DNA from 4 places in the Streptomyces sp. AM 2-1-1 genome. Region 1 is predicted to be linked to each of the others. Evidence: riboswitches for the same ligand, from Rfam matches in the RefSeq annotation. Region 1 holds a riboswitch; each other region holds the start of a gene.
The links. A riboswitch is a leader RNA that binds a small molecule or an ion and turns the genes downstream of it on or off. The one in region 1 is predicted to bind cyclic di-AMP.
Positions count from the first base shown of each region.

Region 2: another riboswitch for cyclic di-AMP. It lies ahead of PZB77_RS11785 (transglycosylase family protein); the one in region 1 lies ahead of PZB77_RS16695 (M23 family metallopeptidase).
Region 3: another riboswitch for cyclic di-AMP. It lies ahead of PZB77_RS02945 (LysM peptidoglycan-binding domain-containing M23 family metallopeptidase); the one in region 1 lies ahead of PZB77_RS16695 (M23 family metallopeptidase).
Region 4: another riboswitch for cyclic di-AMP. It lies ahead of PZB77_RS28055 (C40 family peptidase); the one in region 1 lies ahead of PZB77_RS16695 (M23 family metallopeptidase).

Region 1 covers NZ_CP119147.1:3,834,656-3,842,018, reverse strand. The annotation lists gene lhgO (L-2-hydroxyglutarate oxidase) at 1-259, shown strand, start outside; gene trmB (tRNA (guanosine(46)-N7)-methyltransferase TrmB) at 252-1,178, shown strand; gene PZB77_RS16705 (PrsW family glutamic-type intramembrane protease) at 1,251-2,819, shown strand; gene PZB77_RS16700 (aldo/keto reductase) at 2,859-3,806, opposite strand; gene PZB77_RS16695 (M23 family metallopeptidase) at 4,072-5,145, opposite strand; cyclic di-AMP (ydaO/yuaA leader) riboswitch at 5,157-5,309, opposite strand; gene PZB77_RS16690 (PP2C family protein-serine/threonine phosphatase) at 5,622-6,779, opposite strand; tRNA gene PZB77_RS16685 (tRNA-Met) at 7,231-7,304, opposite strand.
Region 2 covers NZ_CP119147.1:2,789,098-2,796,460, forward strand. The annotation lists gene PZB77_RS11765 (Ppx/GppA phosphatase family protein) at 1-124, opposite strand, end outside; gene PZB77_RS11770 (DUF501 domain-containing protein) at 121-666, opposite strand; gene PZB77_RS11775 (septum formation initiator family protein) at 822-1,328, opposite strand; gene eno (phosphopyruvate hydratase) at 1,472-2,758, opposite strand; gene PZB77_RS11785 (transglycosylase family protein) at 3,312-4,064, opposite strand; cyclic di-AMP (ydaO/yuaA leader) riboswitch at 4,068-4,250, opposite strand; gene PZB77_RS11790 (transglycosylase family protein) at 4,541-5,650, opposite strand; gene PZB77_RS11795 (cytochrome P450) at 5,757-7,100, opposite strand; gene PZB77_RS11800 (nucleoside triphosphate pyrophosphohydrolase) at 7,108-7,363, opposite strand, start outside.
Region 3 covers NZ_CP119147.1:701,317-708,679, forward strand. The annotation lists gene PZB77_RS02935 (STM4011 family radical SAM protein) at 1-392, shown strand, start outside; gene PZB77_RS02940 (SGNH/GDSL hydrolase family protein) at 415-1,239, opposite strand; gene PZB77_RS02945 (LysM peptidoglycan-binding domain-containing M23 family metallopeptidase) at 1,419-2,312, opposite strand; cyclic di-AMP (ydaO/yuaA leader) riboswitch at 2,317-2,471, opposite strand; gene PZB77_RS02950 (tyrosine-protein phosphatase) at 2,899-3,750, shown strand; gene PZB77_RS02955 (DUF6126 family protein) at 3,744-3,923, opposite strand; gene PZB77_RS02960 (XRE family transcriptional regulator) at 3,996-4,604, opposite strand; gene PZB77_RS02965 (aspartate aminotransferase family protein) at 4,693-6,111, opposite strand; partial or broken gene PZB77_RS02970 (1-deoxy-D-xylulose-5-phosphate synthase N-terminal domain-containing protein) at 6,234-6,902, opposite strand; gene hpnH (adenosyl-hopene transferase HpnH) at 6,975-7,363, opposite strand, start outside.
Region 4 covers NZ_CP119147.1:6,432,741-6,440,103, reverse strand. The annotation lists gene PZB77_RS28090 (urease accessory protein UreD) at 1-475, opposite strand, end outside; gene ureG (urease accessory protein UreG) at 472-1,149, opposite strand; gene PZB77_RS28080 (urease accessory UreF family protein) at 1,294-1,956, opposite strand; gene PZB77_RS28075 (urease subunit alpha) at 1,969-3,690, opposite strand; gene PZB77_RS28070 (urease subunit beta) at 3,683-3,994, opposite strand; gene PZB77_RS28065 (urease subunit gamma) at 4,007-4,309, opposite strand; partial or broken gene PZB77_RS28060 (hypothetical protein) at 4,700-4,927, shown strand; cyclic di-AMP (ydaO/yuaA leader) riboswitch at 5,207-5,403, shown strand; gene PZB77_RS28055 (C40 family peptidase) at 5,407-5,883, shown strand; gene PZB77_RS28050 (ATP-binding protein) at 6,047-6,478, opposite strand; gene PZB77_RS28045 (helix-turn-helix transcriptional regulator) at 6,720-7,363, shown strand, end outside.

The DNA of each region.
Region 1 (7,363 bases):
GCTGCCCGACGTGAGCGAGGCCGATCTGTGTCCGGTGCACCCCGGTGTGCGGGCCCAGGCGGTGCACGGTGACGGCACACCGGTCGAGGATTTCCTGATCCGGGAAGCTCCGCACACCGTGCACGTCCTTCACACCCCCGCGGACGCCGCGTTCGCCACGGCGCTGCCCGTGGGCCGCGAGATCGCCCGACGGGCCATGGCCCTGGCACAGGGGGCGGGGTGGAGGCCGCCCGCCGTAGAATCGGGGCATTGTGTCTGAGCAGCCCCTGAACCCCAGCACGGAGCCCGGCGCGCCTGCCGAGGCCCCCAGCGCGCACACCGCCGCGCACTCCCCAAAGCGGACGGCCGCACAGCCGGCGGACCCCGCACGGAGCGCGGAGGCCGCGGCGGAAGCGGAAGCCGCGGACGCCGCCGCCCGGCGGGCCGCCTCCTTCGACCGGCAGCGCAGGCTGCGCCAGGAGCCGCGCTTCCCCGGCGGCCCCGCCGCCGACCCGGCCGGCTCGCACCACGAGCGCCGGATCCGGAGCTTCCAGCCGCGCCGCAGCCGGGTCACCATCGGCCAGCAGGACGCCCTCGAACGCCTCTGGCCTCTGTGGGGCTTCGACATCGACGGCCTGCGCGTGCTGGATCTCGACCAGATCTTCGACGGCCTGCCGGTGGTGCTGGAGATCGGTTTCGGTATGGGCGAGGCCACGGCCCAGATGGCGGCGGACGACCCGGGCACGGGCATCCTCGCCGTCGACGTGCACACCCCCGGCCAGGGCAACCTCCTCCGCCTCGCCGAGCAGGCCGGTTCCGAGAACGTGCGGGTCGCCAACGGCGACGCGATCATCCTGCTGCGCGAGATGCTGAAGCCCGAGTCCCTCGACGGGCTCCGGGTGTACTTCCCCGACCCCTGGCCCAAGAGCCGTCACCACAAGCGGCGGCTGATCCAGCCGGACTTCCTGGACCTGGTGTCGGGGCGGATGAAGCCGGGTGCGGTGGTCCACTGCGCGACCGACTGGGAGCCGTACGCCGAGCAGATGCTGGAGGTGCTCTCCGCGCACCCCCGGTTCGAGAACACGCAGGCGGACGGCGGTTACGCCCCGCGCCCCGCGTTCCGGCCGCTGACCCGGTTCGAGGGGCAGGGCCTCGACAAGGGCCACGCCGTCCACGACCTCCTCTTCACCCGGGTCTGAGAGCGGCGCGGGGCCGCCGCCCGGCCCGGAACCTCCTGGTCAGTTGTCGGTCCCGCTCGTTAGGGTCGGACCATGTCCGCCGGGTCCGAGCAGCACCTACAGCCCCCGCATCCCCAACCCGCCGTCCCCGTGCTCGAAGAGCGACGGATCGGGGAGATCCTGGGTGCCGTCCCCGAGCGCGGTCAGTGGCGCTACCGCCCCCGCCGCGTCGGGCTGATATGGCGCAGCAGGGCGTTCCGCGCGGGGGCGGTGATCGTCACGCTGGCGATCTGCGGGCTGCTCATCCTGGCGCTCGTCCGGGAGGAGACCGGGACGGAAGGGTTCCTCGTCGGTCTCGGGCTCGCCGTGCTGCCGGTGCCGCTGCTGATGACCGCGTTCCGCTGGCTGGACCGGGTGGAACCGGCGCCCTGGCGGAACCTCCTGTTCTCCTTCGCCTGGGGTTCCTGCGCGGCGGCGCTGGTCGCGATCATCGCCAACTCCTTCGCGACGCACTGGATCGCGGTCGCCACGGCGGACCCCACCGGGGCCGACACGCTGGGGGCGACCGTCGTCGCCCCGATCGTCGAGGAGAGCGCCAAGGGCGCCGCCGTGCTGATGATCTTCCTGTTCCGCAGGCGCGAGTTCAGCGGAATCGTCGACGGGATCGTGGTGGCGGGCTTCACCGCGACCGGCTTCGCGTTCACCGAGAACATCCTCTACCTCGGCAACGCGTTCGGTGAGGACCGGCAGTTGGGGACGGTGGGCATCGCGTCCCTGACGGTCGGCACCTTCTTCGTGCGGATCGTCCTGTCGCCCTTCGCGCACCCGGTGTTCACCGTCCTGACGGGCATCGGATTCGGGTTCGCCGCCACCGGCCGCCGGCGGCGGGTCCGCCGGGTCGTGCTTCCGCTGCTGGGTCTGGTGCTCGCGATGAGCATGCACGCGCTGTGGAACGGCTCGGCGGTCCTCGGACCGTACGGCTTCTACCTGGTCTACGGCGTCGTCATGATGCCCGCGTTCGGGCTGCTGACCTGGCTGGCCCTCTGGTCGCGGCAGCGGGAGCTGCGGACGCTCGCCGCCGAGTTCCCGGCGTACGCGGTGGCGGGCTGGCTCACCCCGGCCGAACCGCTCGCGCTCGCCTCGATGCGCGCGCGGGGGATGGCCCGCGACCTGGCGCGGCACTGGCACGGCGGCGCGGACCGGGCCAGGGGGCGGGCGGCGGCCCGTGCGGTCGCCGAGTACGAGTCGTTCGCGACCTCCCTCGCCGCACTGCGCCGGGACGCCCGGCGCGGCACGGTGGGCGCCGACTTCGCGGCCCGCGAGCAGGAGTTGCTGCACCACCTCTGGGAGCGCCGGAACATCGCGGCCCCCGCCCTGACCCACGCGGCCCGCAGTGTCCACCGCCCCGTCGTCCGCCGCCCCGCGGCCGCACCGTACGGCTACGGAGCCCACGCGTCACACGCGGTACACCGAGCCCACGCGCCCCGCCCGCCGCAGCCCTGGGCCGTCCCGCCCGGCGCCCGGCCGCCCTTGTCCCCCTACGGAACCGGGACGACGGCCCCGTACGGCGACGGGCGGCCGGCCCACGCACCGGCGCCGCAGGAGCCGCCTCCGCACCAGCGGTACGACGGTCACAACCCCTACCTGCACCCTCCGCAGTGACCCCGGACCCGTGTCTCCGGCAGCGGCCGCTCGGACCGCTCAGGCGGAGGCGGCGGTGAGCCGGTCCGCCTCCTCGTCACTGAGCACCAGGTCCGCGACCGCGAGGAGCTCGGGCAGCTGCTCCGGCGTACGGGCCGAGGCGATCGGCGCCACGACCGTCGGGCGGGACGCCAGCCAGGCCAGCGCGACGGTGGCGATCTTGGTGCCCCGCGCTTCGGCGACGGCGTCGAGCGCGCTCAGCACCTTCTGGCCCCGCTCGGACTCCAGGTACGCCCCGGCCTTCTCGGCGCGGGCACTCTCCACGCGCGCGCCGGGCCGGTACTTGCCGGTGAGGAAGCCCGAGGCCAGCGCGGAGTACGGGACGGCGCCGAGGCCGGCCTCGGCGCTGAGGTCCTGCGCCGGACCCTCGTAGGTGTCGCGGGAGACCAGGTTGTACTGCGGCTGGAGGGCGACGTACCGGGCGAGCCCTTCGCGCTCGGAGAAGTCGAGCGAGGCCCGCAGACGGGCGGGGCTGATGTTGGAGGCACCGATCTCGCGGACCTTGCCCTCCTTCACCAACTGGTCGAGGGCGGTGATGATCTCCTCCACCGGCACGCTCTCGTCGTCGAAGTGCGTGTAGTAGAGGTCGATGTGGTCGGTACCGAGCCGCCGCAGGGACTCCTCCACGGCGCCCTTGACGGTGGCGGGGGCGAGACCCCGGTACTCGGGGTGGGCACCGACCTTCGTGGCGACGACGACGTCCGCGCGGTTGCCGCGGGCCCTGAGCCACTTTCCGATGAGGGTCTCCGACTCGCCGCCCTGGTTGCCGGGGGCCCAGGACGAGTAGGCGTCGGCCGTGTCGACGAAGTTGCCGCCGGCCGCCGCGTAGGCGTCGAGGACCGCGAAGGACTGGGCCTCGTCGGCGGTCCAGCCGAAGACGTTGCCGCCGAGGGCGAGCGGGAAGACCCGGAGACCTGACGTGCCGAGCGTGCGGAGAGAAGAAGTCATAGGGGGTGCAACCCCGTGGACGGGAGCCCCTATTCCGGTTCCCGGTCGTGCGTACGGGTGACGTCCGGGCGGTCCGCGCGGGCGCGGGCCCCGGCGGCGACCGGCGGGGGAAGACCGGCAGCCCTGACGCCGGGGGGAGCGTCGGGGCTGCCGGGGTCCGGGTGGACCGCGGAGTGCGGCGGTCGGCCGGGCCTGCGGCCGGGGGCCCGGGGCCGGCGCCCCCGCGGACGGGTGCGGGCGCCCCGACGGCGCCCGCCCCGGGGTGTCAGATCGTGAGGCCCTTGCCGGTCAGCCAGGCCATCGGGTCGATGCTGGTGCCGTCGGGGGTGTGGACTTCGAGGTGGAGGTGCGGCCCGGTGACGTTGCCGGTGGCTCCGACACGGCCGATGGTGTCGCCCGTGGAGACCTGCTGGCCGACGACGACGTCCATGGAGGACTGGTGGCAGTACCAGATCTCCGTACCGTCGGCGAGCTCCAGGACCGTGCGGTACCCGTACGAACCCGACCAGCCCGCCGACTTGACGGTGCCGCCGTGCACGGCCTTGACCGGGGTGCCGGTCGGGGCGGCGAAGTCGAGGCCGGTGTGCTGCCCGGAGGCCCACATCGTGCCGGCCTGCCCGAAGGTGGAGGTGATCGTGTACGAGGAGGTGGGGACCGCGTAACTGGCGGCGAGCTTGGCGAGTCTCTCCGCTTCGGCTTTCTGTGCTGCGGCCTCCTCGGCCGCCTTCTTCTCCGCCGCGGCCTTGGCCGTGGCGTCGTCCCGCTGCTTCTTCGCCTCGGCCTCGGCCTTGGCGGCGGCCGCCGCCTCCTCGGCCGCCTTCGCGTCCGCGTCGGCGGCTGACTGCTGCTGCTCGGCCTGCTGGAGGATGCGGGCGCGCAGTGCCTCGCCCGCGTCGGTGGCCCCCTGCTGGGTCTCCTCGGCGGTGAGCCCGGCCGTGGTGAACGGCGCGGCCGCCGCCACGGGTACGGGGGCGGCGTGGGCGTCGGAGCCGCCGGACCCGACCGCGGTGATCAGAGCGCCCAGCCCGGGAAGGGACTTGGCGTCCGGAAGATTGTCCGTGAGCGAATCGGGAAGAGAGAGGGAGACCGGCGGTTTGCTCTGCGCGGTGGCCATGCCTCCCGCGCCGACGGCCGCGAGGACACCGACGCCGAGGACGGTGGAGCTACGCGCGAGACCCCGCTGCTTGGCCACCCGGTGTCGGCCGCGCACGGGCCGGAGGGAGTCCTCGGTGGGGTTCCATTCCCCCTCCCACGCCGCGCCGGCGTCCCCGGGGGCACCGGAGCCGTCGCGGGGAATGAAGGGTGACGGGGCCTCGGGGGCAGGCTGATTGGACGCCACGTGGGCGCACTCCTTTCCTTCCTTCTCGCCTACCGGGTTAGCTGACGGGTTCGGAGCAGGAAGGTCTCCTACGGGCGCCTGACGTCTCTCACGAGACACAGGTGTCCGATTCACCCCAAGTAGTGGTTCCCCGGTTCCCTTGCGGAATTCGGCGCTCGCGCACGGCGCCGTCTGGGACGACGGCTGGGACGACCGCGCTGCGTTATCGAACGTTAATAGACACACGGCTTCGATTCCAAGCCGTTCCCCTTGATCATCCCCACTGAGGGACGGCATTTACCTGGGCATATCAGCCCCCATCGGGGCGACTTGCGACCCAGTCCCGCAACCCGGATTTTCTGACGGTGCGTCATATGTTATCGAGCGGCACCACCCCGCTACGGTCCGTCGCCCCGTCCCTGATCCTCCCGAGGTGCACGGAACCACCCCGGGCCGGGCCCCTTGTCCCCACCGGTGTCCACGCCCACGTCACGGCGTCAGCCGTTGCCCCGGCCCACGATCGGCACGGTGGTCCTGCGCTCCGGCTGGTCCTCCGCCGGCCGGGCGACCGCGAGCAGCGCGAGGTCGTCCGTCGAGCGGCCACCGGTGTGCAGCCGGACGTCGTCGGTGAGCGCCGAGAGCAGTTCCTCGGGCCCGGGGAAGATCCGGCCGCGCAGCCGCTCCGCCGGGTCGTAGAACACGCCCGCCCTGTCCCGCGCTTCGGAGAGCCCGTCCGTGTAGGCCAGCAGTGTCGCGCCCGGGGGGAGGTCCCACTCGTCCGCCTGGTCCGGCCAGACCCCCAGCGCCATGCCGAGCGGCAGCGCGGGCGTACGGGGCCGCAGCACGTCCAGCGCGCCCGCCGGGTGCAGCAGCAGGGGTTCGGGGTGGCCCCGGTTGACGATCCGTACGGTCGCGGAGCCGGGCGGGATCTCGGCGAGCACCGCGGTGACGAAACCCTCCACCGGGTCCAGCCCTCCGCGCCGCGCCGCGTCCCGGGCGAGCGCGCGCTCCAGCCGCTGCGCCACCCCCTCCAGTGACCGTTCCTGCTCGGCGGCCTCCCGGAACGCCCCGATGATCACCGCCACCGCCTCGACCGCGTCGAGTCCCTTGCCGCGCACGTCGCCCAGGACGAGCCGCACGCCGTACGGGGTGTCGGCGACGGCGAAGAGGTCTCCGCCGACGTACTCGTCCGCCTGCGCCGCCTCGTACCGTGCGGCGACGTGCAGGCCGCCGATCCGGTCGGCCGGCACGGGCAGCACCGCGCGCATGGCGGTCTCCGCGATGATCCGGGCGGAGGCGAGTTGTTCGTTGCCGCGCCGTACGACCCCGTTGATGACGAGCGCCAGCACCGCCGCGGTGAGCACGGTGAGCGTCTCGATGATCGGCACGATGTCGCCGAGGGTGCCCACGTACACCCGCATCGCGATGACGGCGGCGAGCGAGACCACCCCGACCCGGACGGTGCCGGCCCGGGAGGCGAACGGCGCGGCGATCAGCGGAGCGGCGACGAAGAGCGGCACCGCGGTGAACCGGGGCGGTGAGGCGATGTCGAAGACGAGCCCGCCCACGACGAGCAGGGCAGGCAGAACCCGCACGAACCGCCGCGCACTCACATCCCCGGCGGCTCCGCCACGTTCGTACTGCCGTTTCCCCACCTGTGCGCTTCTCCTGCCCTGTCCCGCCACGGCAGCGGAACCTACCGCGCCCCGCCCGGACCGCCCCGAGCCGCGCCGAGCGGCGACTCACCGTCGTCCATTGGGGGGAGCGTGTGGCTCACCGCCGAGCGCCCCACCGCCGGAGTACGCCCACCCACTCGGCCGGACGGGTGCTCTCCGCGCCGCGTGCGCCGGCGCACCGCGTACGGAAGCACCGGAGCGTTCACCCCGATCCTCACCCCCGGCTCGCCCACGCGTTCGCCGACACGGCGTCGACCGTCCGGGCGTGCGAATAATTTCCCGGAGGGACCGGTTCATGCCTGGCGCGGCAGATCGTTACGCCGTCCCGTCGGAGGAGCGAGAACGCGCCGCCGAGCGAACGGGCGGCCCCACGCGTCCGGGGAAACGACTCGGGCCCGGCACGCTGTGCGTGCCGGGCCCGGGCCTTCAGTAGCGGGGACAGGATTTGAACCTGCGACCTCTGGGTTATGAGCCCAGCGAGCTACCGAGCTGCTCCACCCCGCGTCGATGAACACAACTGTACGGCATCCCGGACGAGCTCCTGACCACCCGGCGTACGACCG
Region 2 (7,363 bases), 1.0 Mb from region 1:
TCCGCCGGTCCAGCTCGGTGAAGCTGCCGGTGGCGGGGTCGACGTCGGCCACGAGCAGCCGGATGGAGTTGGTGCCGCAGTCGATGGCCGCGACCCGGGTCGCGGTCGTGCCGGTCGCGCTCACGCGGGCCCCCCGGCCGGCTTCCCGGCTGCGCACGGCGTGACGCAGGGACCCTTCGCCCACCACTCGGGGAGCAGGGCGATGGCCTCGTCGCCGAGCGGGTTCACGCCGGGGCCGGCGGCCAGCGAGTGGCCGACCAGGACGTGCAGGCACTTGACCCGGTCCGGCATGCCGCCGGCGCTCGGGAAGCCCTCCAGGACCTCGATGGCGTCGCGGCGGGCGAGGTAGTCCTCGTGCGCGGCGCGGTAGGCGGCGGCCAGCTCCGGGTCGCTGCCCAGACGGTCGGTCATCTCCCTCATGACGCCGTTCGCCTCCAGCGTGCCGATCGCGGAGGCGGCGCGCGGGCACGTCAGGTAGAACGTCGTGGGGAACGGCGTGCCGTCCTCCAGACGGGGCTGGGTCTCCACCACGTCCGGATTGCCGCAGGGGCAGCGGTGCGCGATGGCGCGCAGCCCGCGCGGCGGCCGTCCGAGCTGCTGCTCGAACGCGGCGATGTCCGCGTCGGTGGGCGGAGTGGATTCGGTCTGCGGAGGGGGCGTGTCCATGCCTGCCTTGGTTCTGCTCGAAGGTACCGCTGCGAACTGCTGCGAGGTGGTGCTGCTGCCAGGTGGTGCTGGGGGTGCGGTGCTGCTGCGGGTCCGGCGGGGCGCCGGGGCGCGGTGCCGCTCGGACCAGTGTGCCTGGCCCCGGAGGTCGCGCCTCAGTCGCCGTCGGAGCCGGCGGACTCGCCGGACGTGCGGGAGCCGTCCGCGCTGTCCACGCCGTCCCAGAGGTTGGAGTGCCAGGGCCGGCCGCCCGCGCCGGGCTCGCCCCGGTCGTCGCCGGCCGCGTCGGGGTCGACCACGGTGTAGCCGGTCTCGCCGGGGAGCACGTAGTGCAGGTGCTCGCGGGCGAGGCGCCGGATGTAGGCGTCGTCCTGGAGGCGGGCCTTCTCGTCCCGCAACTCCTCGGCGCGCTCCCCCGCGTCCGACAGCATCCGCTGCTGGTCGGCGATCTCCTCGCGCTGGGAGACGTACTGACGCATGGGGTAGGCGAGCGCCACGATCAAGGTGCAGACGATCAGTGCCAGGAACGCGGCCCGGCCGGTGAGGCGGGAGCGGTGGGCCTGGCGGCGGTTCTGGGAGCGGTAGACGCGGGCCGCCGTCTGCTCGCCCAGCAACCGCAGTCTCGTCGCGGTCGAGAACCGGTCGCGGTCCTTCACGGCCATGTTCACGCCTCCCCGTCACGCACGTCCGTCCCCGCACACGGTACGGGACCGAGTGCGGGGACGGACGGAGGCTGGTGGACCGGGCCCTCGGAGGGTGTCCCGCGGAACGGCATTCCGCGGGACATTTCCGTACGGGCCCGGGATCAGCCCTTGAAGCGGGGGAAGGCCGAGCGGCCGGCGTACACGGCGGCGTCGTCGAGGATCTCCTCGATGCGCAGCAGCTGGTTGTACTTGGCGACGCGGTCCGAGCGGGCCGGGGCGCCGGACTTGATCTGACCGCAGTTCACCGCGACCGCGAGGTCGGCGATGGTGGTGTCCTCGGTCTCGCCGGAACGGTGCGACATCATGCACTTGAGGCCGTTGCGCTGCGCCAGCTCGACGGCGTCGAGGGCCTCGGTCAGCGAACCGATCTGGTTGACCTTGACGAGCAGGGCGTTGGCCGAGCCCTCCTCGATGCCGCGGGCGAGGCGCTCGGGGTTGGTCACGAAGAGGTCGTCCCCGACGATCTGCACCTTGGCGCCGATCTTCTCGGTGATGATCTTCCAGCCGGCCCAGTCGTCCTCGAACAGCGGGTCCTCGAGGGAGACGATCGGGTACGCGGAGACGATCTCCTCGTAGTACTCGGTCATTTCGGCGGCCGAGAGGGACTTGCCCTCGAACTCGTACTTGCCGTCCTTGTAGAACTCGGACGCGGCGGCGTCGATCGCGAGGGCGACGTCGCGGCCGGGGACGAAGCCGGCCTCCTTGATGGCCTCGACGATGAGGTCGAGAGCGGCACGGTTGGAGTCCAGGTTCGGGGCGAAGCCGCCCTCGTCACCGAGGCCGGTGGAGAGGCCCTTGGACTTCAGGACCTTCTTCAGCGTGTGGTAGACCTCCGAGCCCCAGCGGACGGCTTCGGAGAAGGACTCCGCGCCGATCGGGGCGATCATAAACTCCTGGATGTCGACGTTGGAGTCGGCGTGCGACCCGCCGTTCAGGATGTTCATCATCGGAACGGGCAGCAGGTGCGCGTTCGGGCCGCCGAGGTAGCGGAAGAGCGGGAGGTCGGAGGCCTCGGACGCGGCGTGGGCCACGGCCAGCGAGACGCCGAGGATGGCGTTGGCGCCGAGCGAGCCCTTGTTCTCCGTGGCGTCCAGGTCCAGCATCGCCTGGTCGATCAGGCGCTGCTCGGTGGCGTCGTAGCCGACGAGCTCCGGGCCGATCTGCTCGATGACGGCGAGGACGGCCTTCTCGACACCCTTGCCCTGGTAGCGGTTCAGGTCGCCGTCGCGAAGCTCGACGGCTTCGAACGCGCCGGTGGAGGCGCCGGACGGAACGGCAGCACGGCCCGTGCTGCCGTCATCGAGACCAACTTCGACCTCGACCGTGGGGTTGCCCCGCGAGTCGAGGATTTCCCGGGCTACGACGACGTCGATGGACGGCACGAGCATCTCCTTCTGGAATGTGACGCTGACTGTGCGGGCTCTGGAGCCTTGCGACTAGGCAGTGTCCGGATCAGGGTCGGTCAGGACGCGGCGTCCGGCGCGGTGCGTCGCGAGGCGCCGGAGCGTCCTCATCTCGGAGCGATGCGGACGTTTCGGCAACGCCGCGAGGTTCCGTTGCCGGACTTCGTGACCCCGGCCATGATCCGCCGGACACTGCCTAGAGCCTAACCGGACACAGGAGATCGGTCGGCCGACCGTCCAGTGACACGACGAGCCTACACATTGTTTCCGTACGGAACATAACAGCGAGCGGTACGGCGCCCGGCAGTTCGCGGTACGGCGGGCGACGTGGGCCGCCGCCGGGCCTCCGTCCCCGTTCTCCCGCGTTCCTCCCCTCCCGCCGTGCCGCCTCCTCCGCGCCCATGTCCGCACCCGTCGGCGGGCGGCCGCTCCGTGCGGGAAAAGGCCCTGGCCCGGCGTGCGGGGGGAGTGCGCGCCGGGCCAGGGAGTGGAAGGGGGTGCCGCCGGACACCCCGGTTCCGGGAGGAGAGGTTCGTGCTTACTTCAGGTGGAGCTGCTGACCCGGGAAGATGAGGTCGGCGTCGTCGACGATGTCGTGGTTCAGCTTGAAGAGCTTCTGCCAGCCACCCTTGACGCTCTGCTTCTGGGCGATCGTGCTGAGGGTGTCGCCGGTGACGACCTTGTACTCGCCGTCGCCCTTCTCGACCTTGCCGCCGGTCGGCGTGGTGACGGTCTCGGACTTCTCGGACGCGGCCGGGCGGTCCTCGCTGCGGGAGGCCGTCTGCGACTCCGAGGCGCGGTCCGACTGCGGGGCGGCGGAACCGCTGCTCTGGCTGGAGCCGGTGCTCGTCGAGGTGTCGGTGCTCTTGGGGGTCTCGGCGGTCGAGGAGGAACCGGTGCTGACGCCCGGGTCCACACCGTCGTTGGTCAGGTTGCCGGCACCGGCGCAACCCCAGGCGCCCGGGCCCTGGAGGTCCAGCAGCACCTCGGCGGTGGCGATCTGCTGCTCCTTGGTGGCCAGGTCGGCGCGGGGGGCGTACTTGGTGCCACCGGCGGCGGCCCAGCTCGACTGGGAGAACTGCAGGCCACCGTAGTAGCCGTTGCCGGTGTTGATGGACCAGTTGCCACCGGACTCGCACTGGGCGACGGCGTCCCAGGTGGCGACGGAGGCGGCGGAGGCGTTGGTGGCGCCCATCAGCGGGAGGGCGATGGCGGCACCGGCGACGCCGGCGAGCGTGGCCATACGGACGGCCTTGGACGAGCGGCGGTGCTTACCGTTGGACAGCAGCATGGAACGTCTCCTCACCGACGCCTACGAGGTGAGCTGTCGGGTTCGGGCCAATGAGTTGCCCGGCGACACGTCCTTGCGTGTCGCTTCACCCCTAGCCGGTCCCGGCCTGCCCGTCGTTCGCGACGGGCCGTCCGATACCGGCGGCTTACCTGGGTCCCCCGCTCCTGCCTACGGCGCTTTACGCGTCTGTTCCCTTCGACCGACGGCAGGATTCGGCGTGACGATCGACGGGGCCCGCGGTGCGAGCGGTTCTGACCGTAAACACAGGCAACCCCGACATTCAATGATGGACATATCGGATAATCAGACCTTACTGGCCATGTCCGAATAACCGTTTCCGCAGGTCACGGCGGACGTTCGCGAAGTGCCGCGACCGCGACGCGCCCGAACAGCGAAGAGACCCATGTCTCACTTTCTCAAAAGTGGACATAGGCCCCTTAACTACCCACCCATTTGGGGGGTTTTCCCGGATTGGATCACTTGGTGGGAGCGGCCTCCGCGACCCCGGACGTGGCCTCCGCCGTACCGTCGGCGGCCCCCGTCGTCCCTGACGCGGCGTCCGTCGCACCGGCGGTGGCGCCCGGGGTGGCGGGGGCCGGCGTCGCGCTCAGGTCCAGCTCCTGGCCGGGCAGGATCAGATCGGGGTTCGAGCCGATCACGTCCTCGTTGGCCGCGTACAGATCGGTCCAGCCCTCGGCGAGGTTCTGCGTGTCGGCGATCGCCGAGAGGTTGTCCCCGGACCGGACGGTGTAGGTCCCGTCCGCGGCGAGCGTCGCGTCGTCGCGCGCGTCGGTGGCACCGCGCGAGGCGTGCCGGCCGGAGTCGCGCGAGGTGTCCGCGGCGGCCTCGCCCGCATCGGGCGTACCGCGGTGCTTGCCGCCCGTCGTGGAGTCGCCGGTCGCGGCGTCGGCCGCACCGGCCGTCGCGCCGTCCGCGGCGGCGTGCTTCCCGCTCTTCCCCGGCGCGGTGGCGCCCGGCGTGGCCGAGCCGGTCGGCGAGGGGGTGGCGGAGGCGTCGGAGCCCGGTGTGGCGGTGGAACCGGTCGTGGAGCCCGCCGCCGAGCCGTCGAAGGAACCCGAGGTGCCCGAGGAGCCGGCGGAGTCCGTCGACCTGGCGGCGCCGGGGGCACCGTCCGCGTCCGGGATCGTGCCGGCCGAGGCGCCCGCGTCCGCGGCGGAGGTGGAGCCCGGGTCCACCCCGATGAGGGAGCCGGCGGGAGCGAGCCCGCCGATCACCGCGCACCCGGGCCACGCCTGCGGGCCCTTGGCGTCGAGGACCTTCTCCGCCACGGCTATCTGCTGCGTACGGCTGGCGAGGTCCGCGCGCTGCGCGTAGTCGGTACCGCCGTAGGCGGCCCAGGTCTCCTCGGAGAACTGCAGTCCGCCGTAGTAGCCGTTGCCGAAGTCGGCGCTCCATGCGCCGCCGCTCTCGCATTCGGCGACCTTGTCCCAGGTGGTCGCGTCCGCGGCACCGGCGCCGGTCGCGGCGAGGAGCGGAATCGCCAGGGCGGAGCCTGTCACGCCGGCTGCGACGACGATGGCGGGTGCCTGGCGAGGGCGGCGGTGTCTGCCGTTCGCGGAGCCCATGGGAGTGCCTTCCGTGTGACTGACGGGTGAACTGATGCGTCGAACCGTGAACCTAGCGGGGTTCGAACGCGTGTCACAAGTCGATGCCTCGCGGATCACATCAACATCACAGAGTTGACGGAGCGTCACTTTCATCGAGCGTCCGACCCGGTGTGAACTCGACCGGAAGGGTGCGCAGTCCACGCATGATGAGCCCTCCGCGCCACCGCAAATCGGCCATTTCTCCCGCGAGCCGCAGGTCAGGAAGGCGCCTCAGCAGGGTGGCGAGGGCGGTCCGTCCCTCCAGCCGGGCGAGCGGCGCTCCCACGCAGTAGTGGATGCCGTGGCCGTAACCGAGGTGCGGATTGTCACGCCGTGCGAGGTCGAGCGTGTCGGGGTCCGCGAAGCGCGCGGGATCCCGGTCGGCCGCGGCGAGCACGACGAGGACGGGGTCGCCGGCCGCGATCCCCTCGCCGCCCAGGGTCAGCGGCTCGGTGGCGTACCGCCAGGTGGCGAGTTCCACGGGGCCGTCGAAACGGAGCAGCTCCTCGATGCCGGTCGCGAGCAGCTCCTCCTCCCCCGCTTCCAGCGACGCTTCGAGGCGGGCGCGCTCCTCGGGGTGGCGGAGCAGGGAGTAGGTGCCGTTGCCGATGAGGTTGACGGTTGTCTCGAAGCCGGCGAAGAGGAGGATGAAGGCCATCGCGGCGGCCTCGTTCTCCGTGAGGTGCTCGCCGTGGTCGCTGGTGCGGATCAGCTCCGAGATCAGGTCGTCGCCCGGGTTCTCCCGCTTGCGGTGGATCAGTTCCGCGAGGTAGGCCCGCATCCGCTTCACCGAGCGCGCCACGCCGCCGCGCGGGCCTCCGCCGTGGCGGATCATCATGCCCGCCCAGTCCCGGAAGTCGTCCTGGTCCTCCTCGGGCACGCCGAGCAGGTCGCAGATCGCGTAGATGGGGAGCGGGAAGGCGAAGTCGTGGATGAGGTCGGCGGTGCCCTCGGCGACGAACCGGTCGATGAGCCGGTCCGTCAGCTCCTGCACGCGGGGCGCGAACGCGGCGACCCGGCGCGGCGTGAACGCCTTGGACACGAGCCGGCGCAGCCGGGTGTGGTCGGGCGGGTCGATGTTGAGCAGGTGGGTCATCAGCTCGGCCTTGCGCTCCCCCGGGATCCCGGTCTTCCCCTTGGTGTGCGCCGGCCCGGCGTGGTGGACCGGGTTCTTGGAGAGCCGGTGGTCGGCGAGCGCGAGGCGCGCGTCGGCGTACCGGGTCACCAGCCAGGCCTCCACCCCGCTGGGCAGCGTGGTGCGGTGCACCGGGCTGTGCTCCCGGAGCCAGGCGTACGCGGGGTAGGGGTCGGTGGCGAACTCCCAGGTGAAGAGCTCGGGGGCGGCGGGCGCGCGGTGCGCGGGGCATCCGGCGGGCGCCTCGGGGGTGGGGTCGCCGGGAGCGGGGTCGCCGGGTGCGCTGTCGTTCACTGGTCGATCACTCGTCGACGGTACTCGGGGCGTGCACGCCCTCCGCGGCGAGGATGGCGTCCCGGTAGGCGCGGGCCGCCGCGCGCAGGGCCGCCTCCGGGTCGACGCCCTCGGCCTCGGCGCGGACGGCGAGGGCGAGGAGTTCGTAGCCGAGGGTGTCGCCGGTGGGCGGGGCGACCTCCAGGGTCGTTCCGCGGACCCGGCCGGCGAGCTTCGCCGCGAGCGCGAGCGCCGGCTGACCGAGCGGAACCCCTTCGGTGACC
Region 3 (7,363 bases), 3.1 Mb from region 1:
ACGCGGCCGAAGGGCGTACCTACACCGACGCGGAGGCGGAGCACTGGACGGCGCTCGACCCGCTCTTCCCGTACAGCCGCCACCCGCACCGCTCCGCCGGCCTGCCCTGCCGGACGGGGCAGTCGGTGATCTCGGTGGACGGCGAGGGCACCGTGCGGCGGTGTCACTTCGTCAAGGCGGAGCTGGGCAACCTCTACGACGGCAGCTACCGCGAGGCGCTCGGTCCGAGGGCGTGCCCGCTGGCGGTCTGTGACTGCCACATCGGGTACGTGCACCTGGAGTCGCTGCCGTTGTACGACGTGTTCGCCGGGGGCGTCCTGGAGCGGATTCCGGCGGTGGCGGGCGGTGCGGCACCGCCGGGCCCGTCACGCCCCCGCCTTCCCCTGGTGTAGCGGACCCGCGGCGCCGCGCCGCTCAGAGCGGCAGCAGGTCCGGGCGCTTCGCGGCGACGGTGTCGCCGGAGGATTCGCCGCGCAGTCGGCGGCCGATCCACGGGACGAGGTGTTCGCGGGCCCACTGGATGTTGTCGCGCCGCACTTCGTAGGTGTTCCGCTCGGCCTGCGGGGGCCAGGGCTGGTCGGGATCGGCCGGGGTGTCCATGCCGAGGACCCGCGCGGCGCGCAGTGCCACCCGGGTGTGCCCCTCGGCGGAGAGGTGGAGCCGGTCGTCGTCCCAGGCGCGCCGGTCCTGGATCGAGCGGAGGGACCAGAGGTCCAGGACCGGGCAGTGGTAGCGGTCCGCGATGGCGCGCAGGTGGACGTTGTAGGTGGCGATCTTGCCGCGCATGTGGCGCAGCACCGGTACGCCGCGGGTGTCGAACCCGGTGGTGACCATGACGGTGCCGACCGCGTCGGTGAGTTCGGCGACCGCGCGCTCGAAGCGTTCGGCCAGGTCGTCCGGGTCGGTGCCGGGGCGGATGACGTCGTTGCCTCCGGCGCAGAAGGTCACCAGGTCCGGTGCGAGCTCCTTGGCGCGCGGTACCTGTTCCGCGACGATTCTGTCGAGGAGCCGGCCGCGTACCGCGAGATTGGCGTACCGGAAATTTCCGTGCGGGGAATCGGAGTGCGTCGCCCCGTCGAGGGCGGGGAGCTGGTCCGCCAGGAGGACCGCGAAGCGGTCCGCCCAGCCGACATAGGTCCCGTCGGGTCCGGGGTCTCCGACACCTTCGGTGAAACTGTCGCCGATCGCCGCGTACGACCCGATGATGTCTGTCTTCTGGATTCTCGAATCGATTGCCACGGCCACGTATCTTGCCCCTTCCCGTGTGACCTACGCGACCGAAAGAGGGGGTTGACGGTGGGTGAGATAGACCACCCGGTCAGGTTTTGGTAAAGCCGGAATAAGTGGAGGGGCAGCACGCTTGCGCGTACCGCCCCTCGAACCCTGACGGATCGTGACGACCGTCAATGGTTTCTGTCTCAGATGGAGACGCCGTGCGAACGCAGGTAGGCGATCGGGTCCACGTCCGAGCCGTAGCTCGGGGTGGTGCGGATCTCGAAGTGGAGGTGCGGGCCGGTGACGTTTCCGGTGGCACCCGAGAGACCGATCTGCTGGCCGCCGGTGACGGTCTGGCCGACCGAGACCATCAGCTGCGACTGGTGCGCGTACTGGGAGTACATGCCGTCGGCGTGCTTGATGATGACCTCGTTGCCGTAGGCGCCGTCGTAACCGGCGGAGACGACGGTGCCCGGGCCGACGGCACGGATGACGGTGCCGGTGGCGGCGCTGAAGTCGGAGCCGGTGTGGTAGCCGCTGGACCACATGGAGCCGGAGGCGTGGTACTGGGTGGTGACGGTCGCGTTGGCGATCGGGGTGACCCAGCCGGAGCTGTTGCTGTCGGCGGCCTTGGTGGCCGGCGCGGCGGACTCCGTCGTGGTCGCCGGGGCGGCCTTCGTCCCGGTCGTGGTCGCCGTCTTCGCCCCGGTCTCCGTCTCGGCCTTCGCGGCGGAGGCGGCCGGGGAGGAGGTGGACGCGTGGGCGCCGAGCGTCAGCTTCATGCCCGGCAGGATCAGGCTCGGGTTGTCGCCCACGACCTCGCGGTTGTCCTGGTAGAGCTTCTCCCAGCCGCCCTTGATCTTGTGTTGGGCGGCTATCTTCGCCAGGTAGTCGCCGGAGACGACCCGGTAGGTCGTGGCGGACTGCTGGGCGGCCGGCGCGGACTGGGCGGCGGCGGGGGCCGTCCGCTCGGCGGCGTGGGCACCCGTGGCGCCGAGGAGCGGCAGGGCGAGAACAGCGCCGCCGGCTCCTGCGGCGAGGACGCCGCGAGCGATCGGGCCGGACTTCTTACGACGGTGGTTACCCGGGATGGGCATGGGGAATTCCTCTCCGGCGCCTACGAGGTGAGCTGTCGGGTTCGGGCTGGAGATGCCCGGTCGCGCTGAACGCGACTTCACCCCGAGCCGTCCGGAACAACTCCGGTCGGCGGCTTACCTGGGTCCCCCGCTCCTGCCACGCATAGGTGAGTTCGAATTCCGGGCGGCGGCAGGATTAGGCGGTCCGTCCGGATTGAGGGTGAACGTAATCGAGCCGGGTCGGACGGAACAAGCCGTGGCAACCGGAACGGAATCCGTGCGCTGATATCGGCCCCGTTTTCCCGTCACCCTCCGTGGATTCGCGATCTTGAATTTCCGCGTGACGGCCGGACGTCCCCCCGGCCTCACGGCCACGCACCGTCACCGATATGATCCCGCTCACGAGATCACCCGCCATCTCCCTTATAAACGGGTGATGTTGGGTTAAACAACTACAATACGGACATGTCGCACGCGGCCCTGAAGGGGGTCACGCAGCCGTCCGGACCCACCGTCGGCACACCGGCTCCGGGAACGGATGTCGTAGGGTCGCGACGAGCCGACGTCGGCGAGCAGCGCCGGCGCGCTGGAGCACTCAGGAGCCGCTGTGACGCAGGTGCCGCAGTTCTCGCCGGCCGAACCCGAGCTGAGCGGGGTCCGCAACTTCCGGGACGTGGGCGGGCTGCCCACCACCGATGGGCGGCGCGTACGACACGGGAGGCTCTTCCGCAGCGGTCACCTCGCCGCCGCCACCGCCGAGGACGCCGTCTTCCTCGGCCGGCTCGGCCTGCACACGGTCTTCGACTTCCGCAACGCGGCCGATCAGAAGCTCGACGGCTTCGACGTGGAGCTGGCGGGCGTGCGCAACGTCCGCATCCCGCTCTCGGACCCGGCCGACGGGGCCGGATTCTGGCGTCTGGTGCGCGAGGGCGACATCGCGCAGCTGCGCTCGCTGCTCGCCGACGGCAAGGGGAAGGAGCGGATGCTCGCCTCGTACCGCTCGATCATCACCGACCGCACGACCGAGCACAGCCGCGTGCTGCACGCACTGGCGCGGGACAGCGTGCCGGCGCTCATGCACTGTGCCGCCGGCAAGGACCGGGCGGGCCTGACGATAGCGGTGACGCTGCTCGCGGTCGGGGTGGAGCGCGACGCGATCGCGGCGGACTACCTCAAGTCGAACGACGCCCACCGCCGGTACCGGCTGCGGCGCGGCGACAGCGCCGACCCGGTCGTCTCCACCGAGGTGATGAGCCTGCTCAACCCGCTCTTCGGGGCGCACATCGACTACCTCGACGCCGCCTTCGCCACCATCGAGGAGAACTGGGGCACCACCGATCGGTACTTCGCGGACGGGCTGGGGCTCTCCGGCGAGACCCGGGAGCGGCTGCGCGAGCGACTGCTGGATCAGTCCGCACCCGCACGTCCGTACCCGTCGGGAGACCGGTCCGGCTACTGATTGCCTCCGGCCACGGCGAAGAGGATGTACAGGAAGGCCGCGACGACGTGTCCGGCCACCAGGTAGGCGATGAGCCGGATGACCACCCCGCGCGGCATCTTCCGTTCGTGGGTGTCGCGGACCTCACCGGTCGGCCGGGGGGTCAGCGGGTCGTAGTGCTCCGAGTCGTACATGACGGTCCTCTCTGCCGGACGCCCGGGGTCCGGGCGTCGGAGGTGATGGCGAGGCGTGGGCGCCGGGCGCGGTCAGCGCCGACGGGTCCCGTCGCCGAGGCACAGCTCGGCGGCGGGGCTCTGCAACAGGGTGTGCACGAAGATCAGCTCGGCGCCCTCCGGGCCGGCAGCGGCGATCCGGTGCGGGGTGAGCGAGTCGAAGTGGGCGCTGTCGCCCGGCCCGAGTTCGTGCGCGGATTCACCGAGGCTGAGCCGGAGCCGCCCTTCGAGAACGCAGAGCCACTCCTCCCCCGGGTGGACGCGCACCAGGTCGCCCTGGGCGCCGTAGGGGACGCGTACCCGCAGAGCCTGCATGGCGCGGCCCGGGCCGCCGGCCCGGCGGTACATCCAGCCGTCCGCCTCCGGTCCGTCGAAGCGGCCGCCGCGCACGATGGCGTCGCGCTCCGGGGGGATCTCGCCGAGGAGTTCGGAGACGGTCGTGCCGTAGATCCTGGCGAGACCGAGGAGCACCGGCAGCGAGGGTTGCCGGTTCCCCGTCTCGAGCCGGGAGAGGTGGGCCGGGGAGAGTCCGGCCCGCTGTGCGGCGGCCTCCAGGGTGAGGCTGCGGCTCCGGCGCAGTTCGCGCAGGCGGGGAGCGACGCCGGGGAGGTCGTCGGCCACCCCTCCGTCGGGAGGATTCATGTCTCCATTGCGCCACCGACTTTCCTCTGAGGCAAATTTCTTGCCTCAGAGGCAAACCGCTCCGAGGTGGTCCAGCGGTCTCCATGGGTCACCGGCCCGCAACCGCCTGCTTCACCAGGGTCCGCCCGAAGTCCCACATCAAGCCGCCCCCGCCGTGGGCGTCGTCCATCACCGACTCGAAGGCGGTCACGAAGCGGTCGACCTCGGGCTCGCCGATGATCAGGGGAGGGATCAGCTTGATCACCTCGAGGTGGTCGCCGGACACCTGGGTGAGGATCCGGTGCTTCTGCAGCAACGGTACGACAACCATCTGGGCGAAGAGCCCTTTCCGCGCGGCTTGCAGCATCGTCCACCGCCCGCGCAGCTTGATCGACGAGGGCCTCCCGAACTCGATGCCGATCATCAGCCCGCGCCCACGCACCTCGTGGAGCAGCTCGTACCGGTCGACCAGCGCGCCGAGCCGTGTCCGCAGCAGGTCGCCGGTACGCCGGGCGTGGGCGACGGTCTCCTCGTCCTCCATGACCGAGAGGACGGCGAGCCCCGCCGCCATCGCCTGGGCGTTCGATCCGAAGCTCGCGGAGTGGACCAGCACCCGGTCCATGGAGGAGTACACCTTCTTGAAGATCCAGTCCTTGCCGAGCGTCGCCCCCACCGGCACGTAGCCGCCGGAGAGCGCCTTGGCCACGCAAACCAGATCGGGCTCGACGCCCTCCTCGTGCTGGTAGGCGTAGAAGTCGCCGGTACGCCCGAGGCCGGTCTGCACCTCGTCGGCGATCAGGAGCGCCTTGCGGCGGTGCAGGAGGTCCTGGGCCTCGCGCAGGAAGCCGGGCGGGGAGGCGTGCACCCCCTTGCCCTGGATGGGTTCGACGACCAGCGCCGCCACGTCGCCCCGTTCGAGTTCGCGGCGCAGCGCGTCGAGGTCGCCGAGGGCGATGGCGGTGTCCGGGAGCAGCGGCGCGAAGCCGTCGCGGAAGCCGTCCTCGCCGTTGACCGAGAGCGAGCCGGTGGTCAGGCCGTGGAAGGCGTGGGTGCAGTAGAGGATGCGCGGTTTTCCGGTGGCGTAGCGGGCGAACTTGAGCGCCGTCTCGACGGCCTCGGTGCCGCTGTTGCCGAAGAAGACGCGGTCGAGATGGGGGCTGTGGGTGAGGAGCTTCTCGGCGAGGAGGCCCGGCAGCGGCTGGCAGTCGAAGCGGGTGAGGTCGGCGAGGGAGGCGTCGAGCACGTCGTGCAGCGCCTTGCGGACGACCGGGTGGTGGCGGCCGAGGCCCATCACGCCGAATCCGGCGAGCATGTCGAGGTAGTCGTTGCCCTCCTCGTCCCAGAAGTACGCGCCCTCGGCCCGTTCGTAGACCTTGTCGAAGCCGATGGTGTGCAGCATGCGCGGCAGTTGGTGGTTGAGATGGCGCGTGTGCAGGTCGTACCGCTCCGCGCCGCGCTCCGCGAGCAGCGTGGTGAGGTCGAATCCTTTGCCGGCGCCCGCGGCGCCGCCTTCCCTGTCGTCCTTCATTCGCCGCTCGTCTCCTTCTTCTTTCCGCGCGCCACTCGTCCTCGTTCCCCGAAGCTCCCGGCCGCCGCGCCACCCACTCCGGACCGCCCGGTCAGGGCCGCGCCGATCCCGCCCGCGATCTCCACGGGGGTCAGCCCGATGTCCGCCAGTACCTCGCCGCGCTTGGCGTGGGCGAGGAATTCCCCGGGAATCCCGAAGGTCCGCAAGGGTACGTCCGCCCCCGCGTCCCGCAGCGCCTGCCCGACCGCCCGGCCGTCGCCTCCGGTACGGCAGTTGTCCTCGACCACGGCGACCCGCCGGTCCCCGGGGGCGATGTTGTTCAGCGCCTCCCGGGCGATGCCGCCGGTGAGGGCGCCGTCACCGGTGACCGCGACGACGTGGTCGTCCCTGCCCAGCACGTCGTTCGCCTTGGCTGGGCCGTCCGCCCAGCCGTGGGCCGTGGAGGCGGGCGAGTTCTCGATCACGTCGTGCGCGGACTCCGCACGGCAGGGGTGGCCCGACAGGCCGCCGCCCCTGGCGCGCAGGGGGGAGAAGTCCTGGCGGCCGGTGAGGAGCTGGTGCGCGCAGCTCTGGTGACCTGTGTCCCACAGGATGCGGTCGCGCGGCGAGTCGAAGACCCGGTGCAGGGCGACGGCGAGTTCGACCACGCCGAGGTCGGGACCGAGGCGGCCGCCGCTGCGGGAGATCGCCTGCACGGGGAAAGACTCGATGTCCGAGGCGAGTTCGGTCGGTTGCGGTGCGCTCAGCGGCGCGAGGTCCCCGGGTCCCCCGATGGACTCCAGCAAGGTCATGTCGGTGCCCCCTCTCTGGTGACGGAGGGCGGTCGCGGCCCAGGTGCCCGGCCACGACCGCCCTCCCCGGATCTACCGGTTGCCGGTGACCGTCTCCCGGGCTGCGCGCAGCGATTCCTTGAGCGAGCCCATGGTGGCGAGCACGGCGGTGGGTTCGTAGCCGCAGTGCGCCATGCAGTTGGCGCAGCGCGGGTCCTTGCCCCGGCCGTACTTGTCCCAGTCGGTCTCCTCGATGAGCTGCCGGTACGTGGGGACGTACCCGTCGCTCATCAGGTAGCAGGGGCGCTGCCAGCCGAAGAGGGAGTAGTTCGGGATGGCCCAAGCGGTGCAGGAGAAGTCCGCCTTGCCCTCCAGGAAGTCGAGGAAGAGCGGCGAGTGGTTGAGGCGCCAGCGCGCCCGGTTGCCGCCCGCGAAGGACTTCTTGAAGAGCTCACGGGTCTGCTCGACACCGAGGAAGTGCT
Region 4 (7,363 bases), 2.6 Mb from region 1:
CCCGGCGGCGTACGGTGAGGCGGGTGGCCAGGGCACCGGTCGCCTCGCCGTGACGGCCGAGCACCTGTTCCTCCCGGTACACAAGCCGTGCTGTGGCGGCGAGTTCGACGGTGGTGGTCATCCGCAGTTCACTGCCGCGGGCGGAGATCAGCTGCTCCGGGAGCCAGTGCAGCTCCGCCTCGTCGCCCACGCTCAGCCGGACGTCGTAGTGGGCGGGCCCGGGGCCGGGGAGGGCGACGGTGGCCGCCGCGGCACCGACCCTGAGCCGGGTCCCCTCCCCGGCGTCCACGTCCACGGCGAGGCGGTCGCCCCCCAGGGGCGCGCTCATGGCGCCGACGAGGGTGACCCCCGTGTACGGGGCCGCGGCCCGGGTCCTTCGGAGCGCGAGCGGGCCGTCGCTCTCCAGCACCGGCAGCGCCGTGCCGCCCCGCCCGTCCGCGACGGCGCGGACGCGGGCGGTCGCGGTGACGCTCACGAGGACCAGGCGGCGAGCTGCGCCCGCACCCAGGCGGCCACCGGGGCGACTCCGTCGGCCGATGTCAGTGAGGTGAAGACGACCGGCAGCTCGCCACGCTGCCGGGCGGCGTCGTCGGCCATCCTCGTGAGGTCGGAGCCGACGTGGGGGGCGAGGTCGGTCTTGTTGACGACGAGCAGGTCGGCGGTGGTCACGCCGGGGCCGCCCTTGCGGGGGATGTCGTCGCCGCCCGCCACGTCGATGATGAACACCTGGGCGTCCACGAGTCCCTTGGAGAACGTGGCGGTGAGGTTGTCGCCCCCCGACTCGACGAGGATGAGGTCGAGCGGGCCGACACGGTCCTCCAGGTCCTCGACGGCTTCGAGATTGGCGGAGATGTCGTCGCGGATGGCGGTGTGCGGGCAGGCGCCGGTCTCGACGGCCTGGATGCGTTCGGGCGGCAGGACCGCGTTGCGGAGCAGGAACTCCGCGTCCTCGCGGGTGTAGATGTCGTTGGTGACCACGGCGAGCGAGAACTGGTCGCGCAGGGTCCGGCAGAGGGCGGCCACGGTGGCGGTCTTGCCCGAGCCGACCGGGCCGCCCAGTCCGATGCGCAGGGCGCGGCGGCTGCCGTCCGGCCGCGCGGCGTCCGCGCCGACGGCGGCGGGCCCTTCGTGGGAGTGGTCGAGGTGCATGGTGCGGCTCCTGGGTGGGTGCGGGTCGTCCGACCGCGCCGGTCGCGCGGACGGACGGCCCTGAGGGGAGGGGTGAGGGCGCGCACGGTCGGGGCCGGCGGGCCGGATACGGAGACTCCCGGCGCCCTGGAGAGCGCCCGGGGGTCATGAGGCGAAGAGCCGGACCGGCCAGGTGGCGTGGGTTTCGGCGGCGATGTCGAGGAGCGGCGCCGAGGCGGCCGGCAGGGCGTCGATGCCCTGCCGGGCCGCTGCGGTGGCCTGTTCGGCGACACGGTCGAGCTCGGGCGCGAGCCGGGCGAGGACGGCGGTGGCCTGGAACGGGTCGAGGGAGAGCAGCCGGACGACGGCGGTCGCGGGCCCGCCGACCGCCTCGTACGCCGCGCAGTACGCGGCGTCCTCGGGGGTCAGGCCGGCCGACGCCGCGGTGAGCCCGAGGACGACGGGCTGGTGGGCGCCTCGGGGGCGGGCGGCCGCGAGCGCGTCCAGGGCGGGCCCCGGCCAGGTGGACCGGGCGGCCCGCATCAGCTGCCGGCCGAGCTTGCGGGCGGTGGCCCGCAGAGCGGGCGAGGGCGTACGGGCGTCCGCCGCCTCGTCGAGGGCGAGCGGGTCGAGGCCCAGGGCCGCCGCCGCGGCGAGCGCGGCGGCGGTGAGGCCGGTGGTGTGCAGGCGGCCCCGGCAGAAGGCGGCGAGGCCGGCAGCATCGCGGACGCGTCCCGCCGTGACGGCCGGTTCGGCGCCGCCGGAGTGGGCGTGGCCGCCTGCGGGGAACCGGCCGTCGGCAAGGACGAGCAGGGCTGCGCGTGACATGGTCCCGTCCGCTCAGAAGAGGAAGTAGCGCTGTGCCATGGGGAGTTCGGCAGCCGGGGCGGGTTCGACGAGGTCTCCGTCGATCGTCACGGCGAAGCTGTCCGGGTCGACCCGGACCCGGGGCAGCGCGTCGTTCTCCCGCATGTCCGCCTTGGTGATGCCCCGGGTGCCGGTGATCGCCACGAACCTCTTGCCGAGTCCGAGGCGTTCGGGCAACCCGTCCTCGATGGCCGCCGCCGAGACGAAGTTGAAGGAGTTCGCGGCGGGGGCCTGGCCGAGGGCTCCGAACATCGGCCGGGGCATGACCGGCTGGGGAGTCGGGATGGAGGCGTTCGCGTCACCCATCTGCGCGTACGCGATCTGTCCCCCCTTGATGACCAGTTGGGGCTTCACGCCGAAGAACGCGGGGTCCCAGAGGACGAGGTCGGCGAGCTTGCCGGTCTCGACCGAGCCGATCTCCCGGTCGAGCCCCTGCGCGACCGCCGGGTTGATCGTGTACTTGGCGACGTAACGGCGGGCCCGGTGGTTGTCGGCCGCACCGTCGCCGGGGAGGGCGCCGCGGCGCACCTTCATGACGTGCGCGGTCTGCCAGGTGCGCAGGACGACCTCCCCGATCCGGCCCATGGCCTGGGAGTCCGAGGAGATGATCGAGATGGCGCCGAGGTCGTGCAGGATGTCCTCGGCCGCGATGGTGGAGGGCCGGATACGGGACTCGGCGAAGGCCAGGTCCTCGGGGACGGCCGGGTTGAGGTGGTGGCAGACCATCAGCATGTCGAGGTGTTCCTCGATGGTGTTGACGGTGTGCGGTCGCGTCGGGTTGGTGGAGCTCGGCAGGACGTACGGCTCCGACACGACCGTGATGATGTCGGGTGCGTGCCCGCCCCCCGCCCCCTCGGTGTGGTAGGCGTGGATCGTACGGCCCGCGATCGCGGCGAGGGTGTCCGCCACGAAGCCGGCCTCGTTGAGGGTGTCCGTGTGGATGGCGAGCTGGGCGCCGCTCTCCTCGCAGACCCGCAGGCAGGCGTCGATCACGGCGGGTGTCGCGCCCCAGTCCTCGTGGATCTTGAATCCGAGCGCCCCGCCGCGGAGTTGGGCCCACATGGCCTCGTGCGACATGGTGTTGCCCTTGCCGAGGAGCCCGATGTTGACGGGTGCCCCCTCCAGCGCCGCGAACATCCGGGCGAGGTGCCAGGAGCCCGGGGTGACCGTGGTCGCCTTGGTGCCCTCGGCCGGTCCGGTACCGCCACCGACGAGGGTGGTGATCCCGGAGGAGAGAGCCTGGTCGACGAGGGTCGGCGAGATGAAGTGGACGTGCGCGTCGATGGCGCCCGCCGTGAGGATCTTGCCGTTCCCCGCGATGATCTCGGTCTCCGGCCCGATGACGAGCTCGGGGTGGACGCCGTCCATCGTGTCGGGGTTGCCGGCCTTGCCGATGCCGGTGATGCGCCCGTCCCGGATGCCGATGTCGGCCTTGACGATCCCCCAGTGGTCGAGGACGACCGCCCCGGTGATGACCGTGTCCGGGGCGCCCTCGGCGCGGGTGGTGCGGGCCTGGCCCATGGACTCACGGATCACCTTGCCACCCCCGAAGACGGCTTCGTCACCGGCGAGTCCGGGTCCGCCCGAGCGGTCCTCCTCGATCTCCACCAGCAGGGAGGTGTCGGCGAGCCGGATGCGGTCGCCGGTGGTCGGGCCGAACAGGTCGGCGTACACGGCACGGTCGAGCTCAGCCATCGAGGGCACCTCCGGTCGCGCCGCGCAGGCCGGGGACGACGCGGGCGCCGGCGAGCGGGACGAGTTCGACGTCCGTCGGGATGCCGGGCTCGAAACGCACGGCCGTCCCGGCGGCGATGTTCAGCCGCAGGCCGCGGGCGGCCTCGCGGTCGAAGTCGAGGCCGGGGTTGGCCTCGGCGAAGTGGTAGTGGGAGCCGACCTGGACGGGCCGGTCGGCCGCGTTGAGGACGGTGAGACGGGTGACGGGACGGCCCTCGTTGATCGGCACGGGCCCCTCCGCGTACAGGATCTCTCCGGGAATCACCGGTGGCACCCCTCAGACGATCGGATCGTGGACGGTGACGAGCTTGGTGCCGTCCGGGAAGGTGGCCTCCACCTGGACGTCGTGGATCATCTCCGGGATGCCGTCCATGACGTCGCGGCGGGTGAGCACCGCGCGTCCGGACGCCATGAGTTCGGCGACGCTCCGGCCGTCGCGTGCGCCCTCCAGGAGGTGCGAGGTGATCAGCGCGACCGCCTCCGGATGGTTGAGCCGCAGCCCGCGCGCCCGGCGCCTCTCGGCGACGTCGGCGGCCACATGGATGAGCAGTCGCTCCTGCTCGTGCGGGGACAGTTGCACGCTTCACCTCGTCGTCTCGCGCCCGGTACCGGCTCTGGTCGCGGCGGACCCTGCCGGATGTCGACGGTCCGTGGACATCCGAGGGGCGAACCACCGTCCAGGCATGGCACGTTAGGGCGGAAGTTTTTCCGTGGCGTTAACTGGGACGGTTCCGCGGCGACACGACGGCGAACCGGACCGCGGCGGCGTCGGGGAGGTGAGCCGTCCCGCCGTCCCGCGGACGGACACGGCCGGGCCGTCCCCGCGCACCCGCCTCGTATACGGCGCGACGGAGGGTGGTGCGCGTCGCTCTCCGGCCGCGCCGGACGGTCCCCCGCCCGCCTGGGGGGCGAAGCCTGCGGTCGCCTGGGGGCGGCCGGGGCCCTGGAGGCGCAGGCGGCGGCCCTGGTGGCACAGGCGGCGGCCCTGGTGGCACAGGCGGCGGCGCTGCGTGACGCCCTGACGCCGGTGCACGAGCGCGGCGGGACGCGGATCCACGCGACGACGCCGGCGCGGGCGCTGCGGGCCCTGGACGGGGAGCGGCGCCCGGGCCGCGTCACCGTACCGTGCGTGTCCAGGAGTTGGCCGGTAGGGAGCGGGGCGCGGCGCCGCGTGGGGGAACTGCCGACACGCCCGTGAGGAATATCGGATATTTCACCCGTTCGGTCCAGGTGATCGAGCCTGGCGACGCCGCTCCGAGTTGCGCTCCCCGCGGTTCTCCCCATGGGCGGCAATCCGCAGGCCACAGGGGGTGCGGACCCGGCCCCGACAAGCGCTCCCGGCTGTCCGGAGCGCTCCCCCTACTCTCCCGGCGCAACCGCGGCAGGTCTCTCCGGCGGCCTCTGCCCCCTCGAAAATCCCGCACGGCCTGGGTCAAGATCCGTGGGACGACAAGCCCCCGCCATCCTGACGGGGCGGTCCGCGCGGACGCCGAGTCCTGCCGCCGAGCGGATGACGGGTCGACAGGAGTGGATCGGCAGGAGTGGAGGACCCGAGCACAACGGGCCGACCGGGTTACCGGCCGTCCCTCGGGGTGAAGCCGCACCGCGCGGCCGGGCGACTTCGCCAGCCCGAACCCGACAGGTCATCTTTCACAGGCGGCTGACGAAGGGTTGCGCATGACTGCGCAGGTTCATGTCCCGTCTCTGCTCGCCCGGGCCGGTACGGCCTCGGCCCTGACTCTCGCTCTCAGTTCGACCATGCTGGCCCCCGGCCTGGTGAACGACGCCGACGCCGCCACCGCCGCCCGTGCCACGAAGGCCCTCCGTGTGGCCGCCTCGAAGAAGGGCGCTCCCTACCAGTGGGGCGCCACCGGCCCCCGCAGGTTCGACTGCTCCGGGCTGACGCTCTACTCGTTCAAGCGGGTCGGCAAGAAGCTTCCCCGTACGGCGCAGCAGCAGTACAACAAGACGCGTCACATCACCTCCTCGCAGCGCAGGAAGGGAGACCTGGTCTTCTTCCACAGCGGCCGCAGCGTCTACCACGTGGGCATCTACGCCGGCAGCGGGAAGATCTGGCACTCCCCGAAGACCGGCGCCGTGGTGCGACTGGAACGGATCTGGACGAAGAGGGTCTGGTACGGGCGGGTGCGCTGAGCACCCGGACCCGGTGCACGGGTGCGTGGCGGTCGGCTCCCGACAGGACGCCGCGCACCGGGGTGCGCGGTCGGCCCGTCCGGAGCCGACCGCGCCGACGCGCGGAGCGCCGCGGTTCCCGGTGGACCGGTGCGCGGCCTCGGATGCGGTGCACGAGGTCGCTCTAGCTCACCACCGCCGCGGCACAGGGCAGCACGACCCACACGGTCTTGCCGCCGTCCTCGGTCGCCGTGACGCCGAACCGTCCGCCGGACTCCTTGACCAGGGACCGGATGATCGCGAGGCCGCGCCCGTTGTCCTGCTGCACGGCGGCGGGCAGCCGCCTGGGCCACCGGGGGTGGCTGTCGGTCACCCCGAGCCGCAGCACTTCGTCGCGGTCGAGCACGAGCCGGACCGTGAAGGTGGGCGACTGGCCGAAGGTGTGCAGGATCGCGTTGGTGGCCAGTTCCGAAACGATCAGCCGCATCGTCTCCGCGGTGTCGGTGTCGTCGGGCAGCCCCCACTCGGTGAGAGCTCCGGCCACGTGTCTGCGGGCCGCGGACACCGATGCGGGATCGCTCGGCAGGGTGACATGTGCTTCCTGATGATCTGCCATGGCGACGCCGTCCCTTTCCGCCCGGCCGACCCCTATCGGCCCGGATTGTGCCTGGCGCCAGAGTGCCACCGCCAGACCCCGTGCTGTGACGATCTGCCGAGATATGCATATATCTATCGCTCGATGCGGTGAACTCGGCGTCGCCGGGACTCGAACGTTCGGCACACTTGCGTCCAGGTCGGCCGAGGGACGGTCGGCCCACGGAACGGTCGGCCGTGCCGCCCGGCGGAAGGAAACCGGAATGGGCAACGGCCCCGTCGTGCGTCGACGCAAACTCGGTGAGGAGCTGCGGAGTCTGCGCCACGCGTCGGGATTCACGAGCCGGCAGGCGGCGTCGCTGCTCGGCTGGCACCAGTCGAAGGTGAGCAGGATCGAGACGGGGGCCAGTGGAGTCTCCCCGGCCGACGTGAGCCGACTGCTGGACGCGTACGCGGTCGACGACCCCGAACTGCGTTCCCTGCTGTCGGCTCTGGCGGGCTCGGCGGAGAACCGGGACGCGGGGTGGTGGCACGCCTACCGGGACGTCATTCCGCCGCAGTACCGCGACTTCATCGCGCTGGAGGCGCAGGCCGAGACCGCGAGGACGCTGGAGACCTCGGTGCTGCCGGGGCTGCTCCAGACCGCCGACTACGCCCGCTCGGTCACCGAGTCGGCACTGGACGGCATATCGGGTTCACGGCTGGACGCCCTGGTCGAGGTGCGGCTCGCCCGCCAGTCGGTCCTCCGCTGCGAGGCCCCGCTCCGGCTCACGGCCGTTCTCGACGAGGCCGTACTGCGGCGCGAGGTGGGAGGACGGCGTGTGATGCGCGCCCAGCTCGCCCACCTGGCGGCGATGACGGAGGTGCCGCACGTGCGGGTGCAGGTGGTGCCCTTCAGCCTCGGCGG